DNA from 4 places in the Paenibacillus germinis genome. Region 1 is predicted to be linked to each of the others. Evidence: riboswitches for the same ligand, from Rfam matches in the RefSeq annotation. Region 1 holds a riboswitch; each other region holds the start of a gene.
The links. Region 1 has a riboswitch for cyclic di-AMP ahead of GC102_RS17770 (resuscitation-promoting factor). Riboswitches for the same ligand answer to the same signal wherever they lie in the genome.

Region 1 (2,203 bases):
ACCGCTGCCAATATCTTCAGCACGGCGGAAGCCAATGCCCTCAATGTAAACCCACCATCCGAGCGGGATAACTTTGGGATCAACCGCTATCGTTCTGCCTTCTGATACGGTAGTCCCTGTATAGGTTTTACCAAAACCAGGAGTTCCTTCGGATTTACCTGTAGATGCCACGTCTGCCGAATAAGCAGTTAACTTCACATTCTTCAGGATTTGTTTGTACCCAAATGTTACACCATTCTTCGAAACCTCATCCACACTAGGTGATGAAGCCGAGAGAACAACAACAGGATTTTTCGTGCCCACGGACACGACTTTATTAATACTTTCTGTTTGTACTTCTTCACCCACAACTGCTTCCGCTACTAAAACACCATCTTCGAAAGTCTTTTCTTTCTTCTTCAAGAGTACGCCCTCTTTACCTTCTTGGACGACTTGCTCTTTGCCTTTGAGCAGCGATGCGTCGCTTTTCTTTTCCGTATCGAACGCAATCGTCTCAGTTACTTCCTCCGTCTCTTTCTTCACACGAACGATTTTGATTTCATCGCCTGAGCTCAGAGCGGCTGTCGGTTCGGGAGTTAAACGATCGTGCTCCCCAAGTGCAATATGTAAACGTTGCAATGCACTTTCAACCGTTCTTGCAGTTGTGTAAACAGTGGTGGTCTTTCCATCAGCAGTCAATTGAATCGGTGAGGCATGTTCGATGACAATTTTGTCTCCACCCTTGATTGTTGTCGTTGGCGCAGTAGAAATTTCATCGTGTTCACCAATCTTTATGGCTTGTTCATCCAGTAGGCGTTGCAGGACCCATTGCTTCGTATGCACAACGGTTTCTTTTCCATTCACAACCACGGATACGCTCTTGGTAGCCGTACCGTACAACAACACCAAAAACATGAAAGTCATTGCGATTGAAATTATGGCTAGACTTAAAATCAAACGCAAGTTTTCATGCTTCCATCGCAATGCGAAGGACATGCTGGATGATCGTTTTACATGGGTCTCGCTAATAGAGATACTGCCCACTTCTTCGGTCCTCCTTCAAAGCCTCGCCGCCAGGTTACAGCATGATTAGATTTGACGCGACTAAGGTTTTTTAGTTTAACTTAACGTGTTCGCCATCAGCAGTACGGTACTATACCGCTGCCTTCTGGTCGTCCCACACCAGTTTGCCTATTCAACATTCATATGAATTCCGGGCAATTTTTAGTCGTCCGAAATGTGTATAGCCCTTTATGAAGACAAAAAGCCAGCAAGAAGAGGACTCTTCTCGCTGGCTTAGTTTGTATAGTAAAATACACAAATAGCACGCACGACAATCGTTACCTCTCTTACGCTTACGAGGTTAGCTGACGGATTCGGACGTGAGAGTCGCCCTACTAAGAGCATACAAAGTATACTCAAAGATTCACCCCTGTTACTCACTCTGTTCACTCAAGAAGCATGCTTCTTCAGCTTACAGTGGTTCCCCCGTTCCCATAAATGGAACTCAGCGAATGGAAAAATGGCAAATTGGTTATTAAGTTATTATGAAAAGTATATTACGCTGTTAATCTTAACCTGTAAAGGGATTGACACCTACTAAAAAGGGCTAAATCAACTAAAATTCGCTTAAACACACAATTAAATAGCCCTATTTCTACTTATATCTCATTTTTACGTACGTATACTAACTATTTTCAACTTTTCACCCCTAAACTAGGCTTAAATTACAAATTTGTTTATAATGATCGTATAGGAAAGTGATTCATAAATACCAATAATTTGCTAATCAGGGAGGCAATGAGATGGGCTCCATTCTACAAGTTGACTCTTTATATGGGGGATATTTACCAAAAAAACCTGTTCTTCATGACCTAACCTTTTCTATCCGTCAAGGTGAAATGATGGGTCTGATCGGACTTAATGGTGCAGGTAAAAGTACAACAATCAAAAACATTCTCGGCCTTCTCCAACCGCAAAAAGGATCGATTCGAATCAACGGACTAACTTTAGCTGAAAATCCTTTGTCCTATCGCGCAACCTACGCTTATGTACCCGAAAGTCCTGAGCTCTACGAAGAGCTTACGATCCGCGAACACCTCGAGCTCACCGCTATGGCCTACGGATTGTCGAAAGACGACTATTTGGCTCGATCTAGCTCTCTTTTGGAGCAGTTTCAAATGAAGGACAAGCTGAACAGCTTCGCCAGTCATTTATCCAAAGG
Region 2 (2,203 bases), on a different contig from region 1:
AAGGCCGAGAACGCCAACTAGGATCAGAATCATGAACAAGATCCTTGTTAAACTAATGGGTTCATCTAGAAAGAGGGTGCCGATTATAATCGCGCCGACAGCACCAATTCCGGTCCAAGCCGCGTATGCTGTGCCTATAGGGAGAGTTTTTGTTGCTACCGCTAAAAAATAGAAACTTACAATCATCCCTGCGATCGTGACGAGGGAAGGAACTAAACGTGTAAAACCATTCGAAAATTTCAACGAGATCGCCCAAAGTACCTCAAATACACCTGCAATAACGAGATATAACCATGCCATGATGAATCACTCCTCTTAAATTTCTTATACGTACCTATTATGCCGCAAAAAAGGAAAAAGCCTGGAAGTTATATCGCTAAAGCGATATGACTCCCGGGCTTTTTCCCCTCCGTGACCACAGCGTATTCGCTGCGTGTTTCCCCTCGGACCAGTCTGACGATGAACGCCACGGAACCCTAGAAAACAATATGCCGTTATTATAGAACGGCTAACATACGATGTCAAGTTACAAGATTTGCAAATGAATAAAAGCCCTGAAAGCTGCTCTTTCGAGCGGGGCTTGTCCGGGCTTTATTCATGAGTCTTGCAGAGTTTACTTGGATTCAGCAGTTAGTTGATTGTAGATATCATCCCACAGAACTCGTCTGGCTGATACATACCGCTTCGCGTAATAAGATTGGCTAAGTTTGCTTTTCACTATACCTTCATCGGAAGCAGAGTGAATGAATTCACCGTTTCCAAGATAGATACCAACGTGAGAAATGCCATTGCCGCCGCTTGTGTCAAAGAACACAAGATCACCTTTACGAAGATCTTTTTTGTCAACCCAGAAGCCTTCTTTATTTTGAGATGATGAGCTATGAGGAAGATCAATGCCGAATTTGTCGAAAACGTATGAGGTAAAACCAGAGCAATCAAAGCCCTTTGTGGTTGTTCCTGCCGTTCTGTACGGAATTCCGAGCAATCCGTCAACCGTTTCATCCAAAGTGGATTGGGCCGCTGACACGCTTCCTAAACCGATACTCAAAAACAAAACAAGGCTAAAAACAAGAGCAACAATCTTTTTCAACTGCTTGTCTCCTTCCGGTGCCTACGAGGTTAGCTGGAGGGTTCGGTTGAAGGTTCCCTATGATCCCTGTCTTGCAAGATCAATTCACCCGGTGTGGTTCCCCCGTTTCCCCAAGAAATGAGGAATTCGGCATGAAATATTTGGTTTTTTTTGATGCTAGTCCTTGTAATTCGTCATAAACATTTAAAATCCTCCTTTTCTATGAGTCTACTCATTAAAATATGCAAGTTTATTAGGGAAATAAACAAAAAAAAGCCCCTTTTGCAAGGGGGGAGAAGAAAATGTGCTAATTTCAGCTTATTTATATGCACTTAGCCGTTCATTTTGGCAGATAGAAGCTGATATTGGGAAGTTATGGCCCACATTTGGAAGAAAATGTGGAAAAGCGGAAAGAGCTGATAAATGATTAGTGCTACCAGACCTGCCCAAATGTAAGTTGCAGTGACTGTGACCCCTGCCAATAGTCCTGAGGCGATTAGGAGGATAAGTGCAAGCCCGATAATAGGAAGCAAAGAGCGAACGAAAGTGATGACGGTGGATAAAATGCCAAGTTTGGCAGCAATCGCGAACTGCACGTACATAAAAAGAAGATGTAAGAGAAAGCCATAGACGAGCATGCCGAGAAGCCAAGGCAGTAATTGGAGGGCCGCTTGCTCATACGATGTGGTATGTGCGAATTGTTTTTGCGCTTTAGGAAACAGCCATATGAGCGGCAGCAAAGAAAGCGAGATTCGAACGACATATGCGATTAGGAATGGGAGCATAAGCTCCTTTATGCCTCGGAAAAAGCGATAGCCGGCATTTTGCTGGGAATGGGTCAGCGAGTAGTAGACGCCGCTATTCAATATTGGAGTGAGCAGCATGCGAACAACAAGTAGAGCAGCCAGCCACCAAAGGTAGGAATGGCTAAGATCGGTTTTGACAAGTTGGAACTGTCCTTCAGCTAGAAATAGCTGCAGCGCTTGCTTCGGTTGCTCGCCACCAGGATAGCGGTGCATGAGAGGGACGAGAACACCCTGTACAAGCTTATACAGCAGGATGCCCCAGCCCATCTGATACAGGAACAAGACGATCGTGGCGAAAGGTTGCCGTAAAGCCGCCCTGAAGCCAGAC
Region 3 (2,203 bases), on a different contig from region 1:
CTCTGCAGTTCCATCTACCGAGAAATGTTTAAGATTATATTCCGCATGTACTAACATGTCATCCAACCAAATCGTATCTCTAATTAATTCCTTGGGGCATGGAGTTGAGTGAATTTGTGACAAGGTTAAACCAAAATTGAATATCATTTCATGCTTCTTATCCGTATTTTTCTCTTTATTTAATACATGTCTTAAAGTTTCCCCCTCAAAAAATTGCAGCAATGCCCAAGACTGATTCTCACTTTTTTGTTGCACAATCTGATAAACAGAGGGAATAGGTAACTTCGTGTTATGTAGACTATATAGCACATCAATTTCTTTAGATAACCAGGAACAATATTGTTCACCTTTTGCTCTTTTTATAACAAAACAACCTCGTGAACTTTCAATTATTGCTACATCAGATGTATGACCCTGTCTTGGAAATCTGATTTCTTTAATGGCACCTAAATAATCATTTATTTCATTGGGTATTTCGTCTAAATTGATTGGATACATTAATGACACCTCAACCCTTCCCCAAATTTCACTTAGAACATTCATTCGCTTCATTCTATTACAAATTACTTAATATGGAAATATAATTGAAAATGAGGGCACATTTCTATTTACTGTAGTTAGTTATATATGCTCATAACCGAGAGGTGAATTCAAAAAACGAAAAAACCAGCAACAAATAGTTGCTGGTTTTACTTAAAATATTCTGCTGACAAATGTTGCTACGTTAGTTGCTAATGAATTCCTGTACCCATTCGCCGTTGTAAAAAGCAACACCGATTTGGGTGAAGTTAGGACTTAGAATGTTTTGACGATGACCCGTGCTGTTCATCCAAGCTTTCATGACAGCTTCAGGCGTTTGTTGACCTTTTGCAATGTTTTCACCTGCGTAGGAATAGCGAATGCCGTATGTGCTCATCATATCAAAAGGCGACCCATAAGTCGGCGAGGTATGATCGAAATAACCATTGTTGTACATATCCTTCGCTTTGTCCAAAGCCATGGTGGTAAGTGCGCTATTGCTGGTTAATGGACGCAGTCCAGCCTTTGATCGTTCTTGGTTAACTAAGTTAACGACTTGGCTAGCAAAAGTTGTTTGGGATGGCGCAGTCGTAACTGGCGTTTTAGTACCTGCATTTGTACTCGTACTGCCAGGAATGTTGAGGCTCATACCAGACCAAATCACGTTCGGGTTGGCAACCTGAGGGTTTGCCTTAATAAGCGAAGATAGGCTTATGCCATACTTCTGGGATATTAACCACATTGTATCATTACCTGATACCGTATGGGTTGCTGGTGCGGCCATTGCCGCGCTCGAACCTACGAGGACGCTCAATCCTATTGCGCCGGTAACCACAAGCTTTTTGTAACGTTTCAAAATAAACCTCTCCTTTTTGCGGCCTGCGAGGTTAGCTGTCGGATTCGGATCAAAGAGTAATCACCCGGCCGCTGTCGCGGCTTCACCCCAAATAATGGGTCCCCCGTGCTTCACATGAAACTTCGGCCTTCTGAGTTATTTGATCCATATGGATCTCACAAATTGTAACATGTGAAATCATAGAGAACATGACTCAAAATTTTCCAACAATATTTTGCAAGCGGTATCAGCCGTTACTTTTAGACCAAAATATTAGCTCATTAATCCCAAATTCGTGGCCGATCGATTCCAGCCGTTCGCATATAATCCAACAGTTGCCCGGTGTGAACGGATTCGTGGTATGCGATCCTCATTAACATATCTCCTAAAGTTCGAACATACCCTACGTCACTTCGATTAATTTTAATATTTGACAAATCCTCAGGGGTGAACGATTTAACGGTATTCAAGAATTGTTCTCTGTACATTTGTGCGAATATCAGTTCATCCTCCACCGAAGAAAATTCCCGATTGTCAAAAGGAGAATCGTATGAAGACAAACTTCCACTGTTAAGAATTGCAAGATGATAATAATGCTCGCTGTCCAATATGTGCCGGATCATTTCTTTAATGCTTAAGGCTTGGGCATCAGGCCTCCAATCCAGCATAGTTAGAGGAATAACGCTCCACACTTTAATACTTCTACGTCGGACTTCTTCCAAGTTCAATATAACAAGATCTGTTCCGTTAATGATTAACACTCCTTTAAACTTCTCAATAATTCATGCCTAGTTGTTTTATAATTGTGCTGTATTTCCTTACGAACAAATATACAGCACATTTGTTCGC
Region 4 (2,203 bases), on a different contig from region 1:
CGACTGAGAGCGGGCTTTATGTCTACCCTTATACAGCAAATGAAGTAAATGATCTGCTGCATCTAACCGGGTTTGGGGTTTCGGGTATTATTACGGACTTCCCTGGAAGATTAAAAGATTTGTTGCAAACGCAGGATTCCAAGTGAAAAATTTCTATGCGAAGCCCCGGTTTCCGGGGCTTTACCTTTCATTTTATCTTTAGGAATGGGGACATGAAATGAGTCTTCTTGTTTTGGAGAAACTAGGGATGGCGCTGTTATTAGGTCTGTTGATTGGGATTGACCGTCAACTCAAGCATAAACCATTGGGTATGAAAACGAGTATGGTGATTTCGGTGGCTAGCTGCTTAATCACTATTGTATCGATAGGAGCCGTTCAAAAGTACTCCATCCCTGGATATACGAATATGGATCCTATGAGGCTAGCGGCTCAAATCATTAGCGGGGTAGGCTTTATTGGGGCTGGCGTTATTTTAAGACGAAGTAATGAGATTATTTCTGGACTTACGACCGCGGCATTGGTATGGGCGGCTTCCGCTCTTGGCATCGCAACGGGAGCAGGATTTTATCAAGAGGCGACTTTGGCTGTTATTCTTATTATTTTCGCTATCAATCTGTTTCCGATTTTTATCAAGCTGCTTGGCCCACAAAAGCTGAGGGAGAAGGACTTGGCGATCAATATTATTTTCAGTCCTGAAGGGGACATGTCCACACTTATCGATCAAATCAGCGAAGAATACATGAAGGTGAAACATATCAAAATTAAGGACTTGAACGAGAACCAACAAATTCAGTTGGTCATTTCCACAGCAGACAAACATCGTACGACAACTGTCTACAGCAAAATCAAGAAGATCAAATATGTGCTCGCAGCCGAAGTTGAAACGATAAGCAATTAATACGTGAGGCTATCCCGTGGAAACAATTACCACTATACAAAAGTTGAAACTAATAGACCAACTATGCTAGTCTAACATAGACAAAAAATGCCGAATCTCGGAGCAGCAAAAGCTCTGGTACGGGGGACTTCTTTATTTGGGGTGAATGAATGCTCAGCTGTTTAATAAACTGAGCGCGCTAGGGAAACCTCTTCCCGAACCCGTCAACTAACCTCGGAGGCTTCAAGGAGGAACAATTTTTGAAACTTTTTACAAAAAGCTTTATTTGTTCATGCGCACTTGTTTGTGCGGCAGTATCTCTGTTTTCCGCTCCCTCGGTTCAAGCCGCATCATCTACATCCACTGTGAAAGTCCAGGTCAACGATGAGTTGATTCAGTTCCCGGAAGTACAGCCATTTATTGACAACGCAGGAACGCTGCAAGTTCCACTGCGAGTACTATCTGAGAAATTGGGTTATCAAGTAGGCTGGGCGAAGCAAGAAAGCGACATCGTGGTCACGTTGATCAACAAGCAGCAGACGATTCAACTGACAACCGACGAGAAGCAAGCGATTGTGAACAGCAAGAAGATTAGTCTGGAAAGCAGTCCGACGCTTTATCAAGGTAATACGTATGTACCCTTGCGATTCATCACTGAAACATTCGGTTCTCCGATTGAGTGGAATGAAGCGAATCGTATCGCGATTGTGAATGTCGATGGCAAGTCGCACAAGCCAGCCTGGATTGCACCGCCACCAGCACCAGCTCCAAAGGTAGCAGCGGTAGCTAAACCATCCGTGTCTGATCAAATCGTACAAACAGCAAATACGTTCATGGGGACGCCATACGTTTGGGGAGGCACAACACCCGGAGGGTTTGATTGTTCCGGATTTGTGCGCTATTTGTACGAAGCTAAAGGCATTGATCTACCCAGAACTTCGGTCCAAATGTACGATGAAGCAGGAACCAGGGTTACGGACTTGAAGGTTGGGGATCTTGTGTTTTTTGCAGCAGGCAGTGTAAATCACGTTGGTATTTATCTGGGAAATGATCAATTCATTTCGGCGACAACGTCTAGAGGTGTAAGGATAGATAGTCTCGCCAGTTCATACTGGGGATCCAGATATGTGGGAGCCAAAAGAGTTCTGTAAATAAGCCGTGTGATGAAAAAGGATTAAATTATCGAACATTTGTTTTCTATGAATCTTTCGAATGAAAGCATAGAAGGCAGATGTTCTTTTTTTGCGCGAAATATTGCGATTTTTATCGAAATTTTATGGTTTTTAGCCTATAATGAAGAAATGTTTGGAAGAAAGCAGGTGACAC

Region 2: another riboswitch for cyclic di-AMP. It lies ahead of GC102_RS32770 (C40 family peptidase); the one in region 1 lies ahead of GC102_RS17770 (resuscitation-promoting factor).
Region 3: another riboswitch for cyclic di-AMP. It lies ahead of GC102_RS09740 (CAP domain-containing protein); the one in region 1 lies ahead of GC102_RS17770 (resuscitation-promoting factor).
Region 4: another riboswitch for cyclic di-AMP. It lies ahead of GC102_RS26910 (C40 family peptidase); the one in region 1 lies ahead of GC102_RS17770 (resuscitation-promoting factor).

What each region holds. Positions count from the first base shown of each region.
Region 1 covers NZ_WHOC01000088.1:53,973-56,175, forward strand. The annotation lists gene GC102_RS17770 (resuscitation-promoting factor) at 1-1,023, opposite strand, end outside; cyclic di-AMP (ydaO/yuaA leader) riboswitch at 1,317-1,502, opposite strand; gene GC102_RS17775 (ABC transporter ATP-binding protein) at 1,785-2,203, shown strand, end outside.
Region 2 covers NZ_WHOC01000168.1:27,247-29,449, reverse strand. The annotation lists gene sugE (quaternary ammonium compound efflux SMR transporter SugE) at 1-300, opposite strand, end outside; guanidine-I (ykkC/yxkD leader) riboswitch at 389-491, opposite strand; gene GC102_RS32770 (C40 family peptidase) at 614-1,090, opposite strand; cyclic di-AMP (ydaO/yuaA leader) riboswitch at 1,094-1,232, opposite strand; gene GC102_RS32765 (hypothetical protein) at 1,402-2,203, opposite strand, start outside.
Region 3 covers NZ_WHOC01000047.1:24,829-27,031, forward strand. The annotation lists gene GC102_RS09735 (phosphotransferase family protein) at 1-498, opposite strand, end outside; gene GC102_RS09740 (CAP domain-containing protein) at 725-1,375, opposite strand; cyclic di-AMP (ydaO/yuaA leader) riboswitch at 1,381-1,513, opposite strand; gene GC102_RS09745 (DinB family protein) at 1,636-2,106, opposite strand.
Region 4 covers NZ_WHOC01000144.1:62,298-64,500, reverse strand. The annotation lists gene GC102_RS26920 (glycerophosphodiester phosphodiesterase) at 1-146, shown strand, start outside; gene GC102_RS26915 (MgtC/SapB family protein) at 218-898, shown strand; cyclic di-AMP (ydaO/yuaA leader) riboswitch at 977-1,135, shown strand; gene GC102_RS26910 (C40 family peptidase) at 1,138-2,028, shown strand.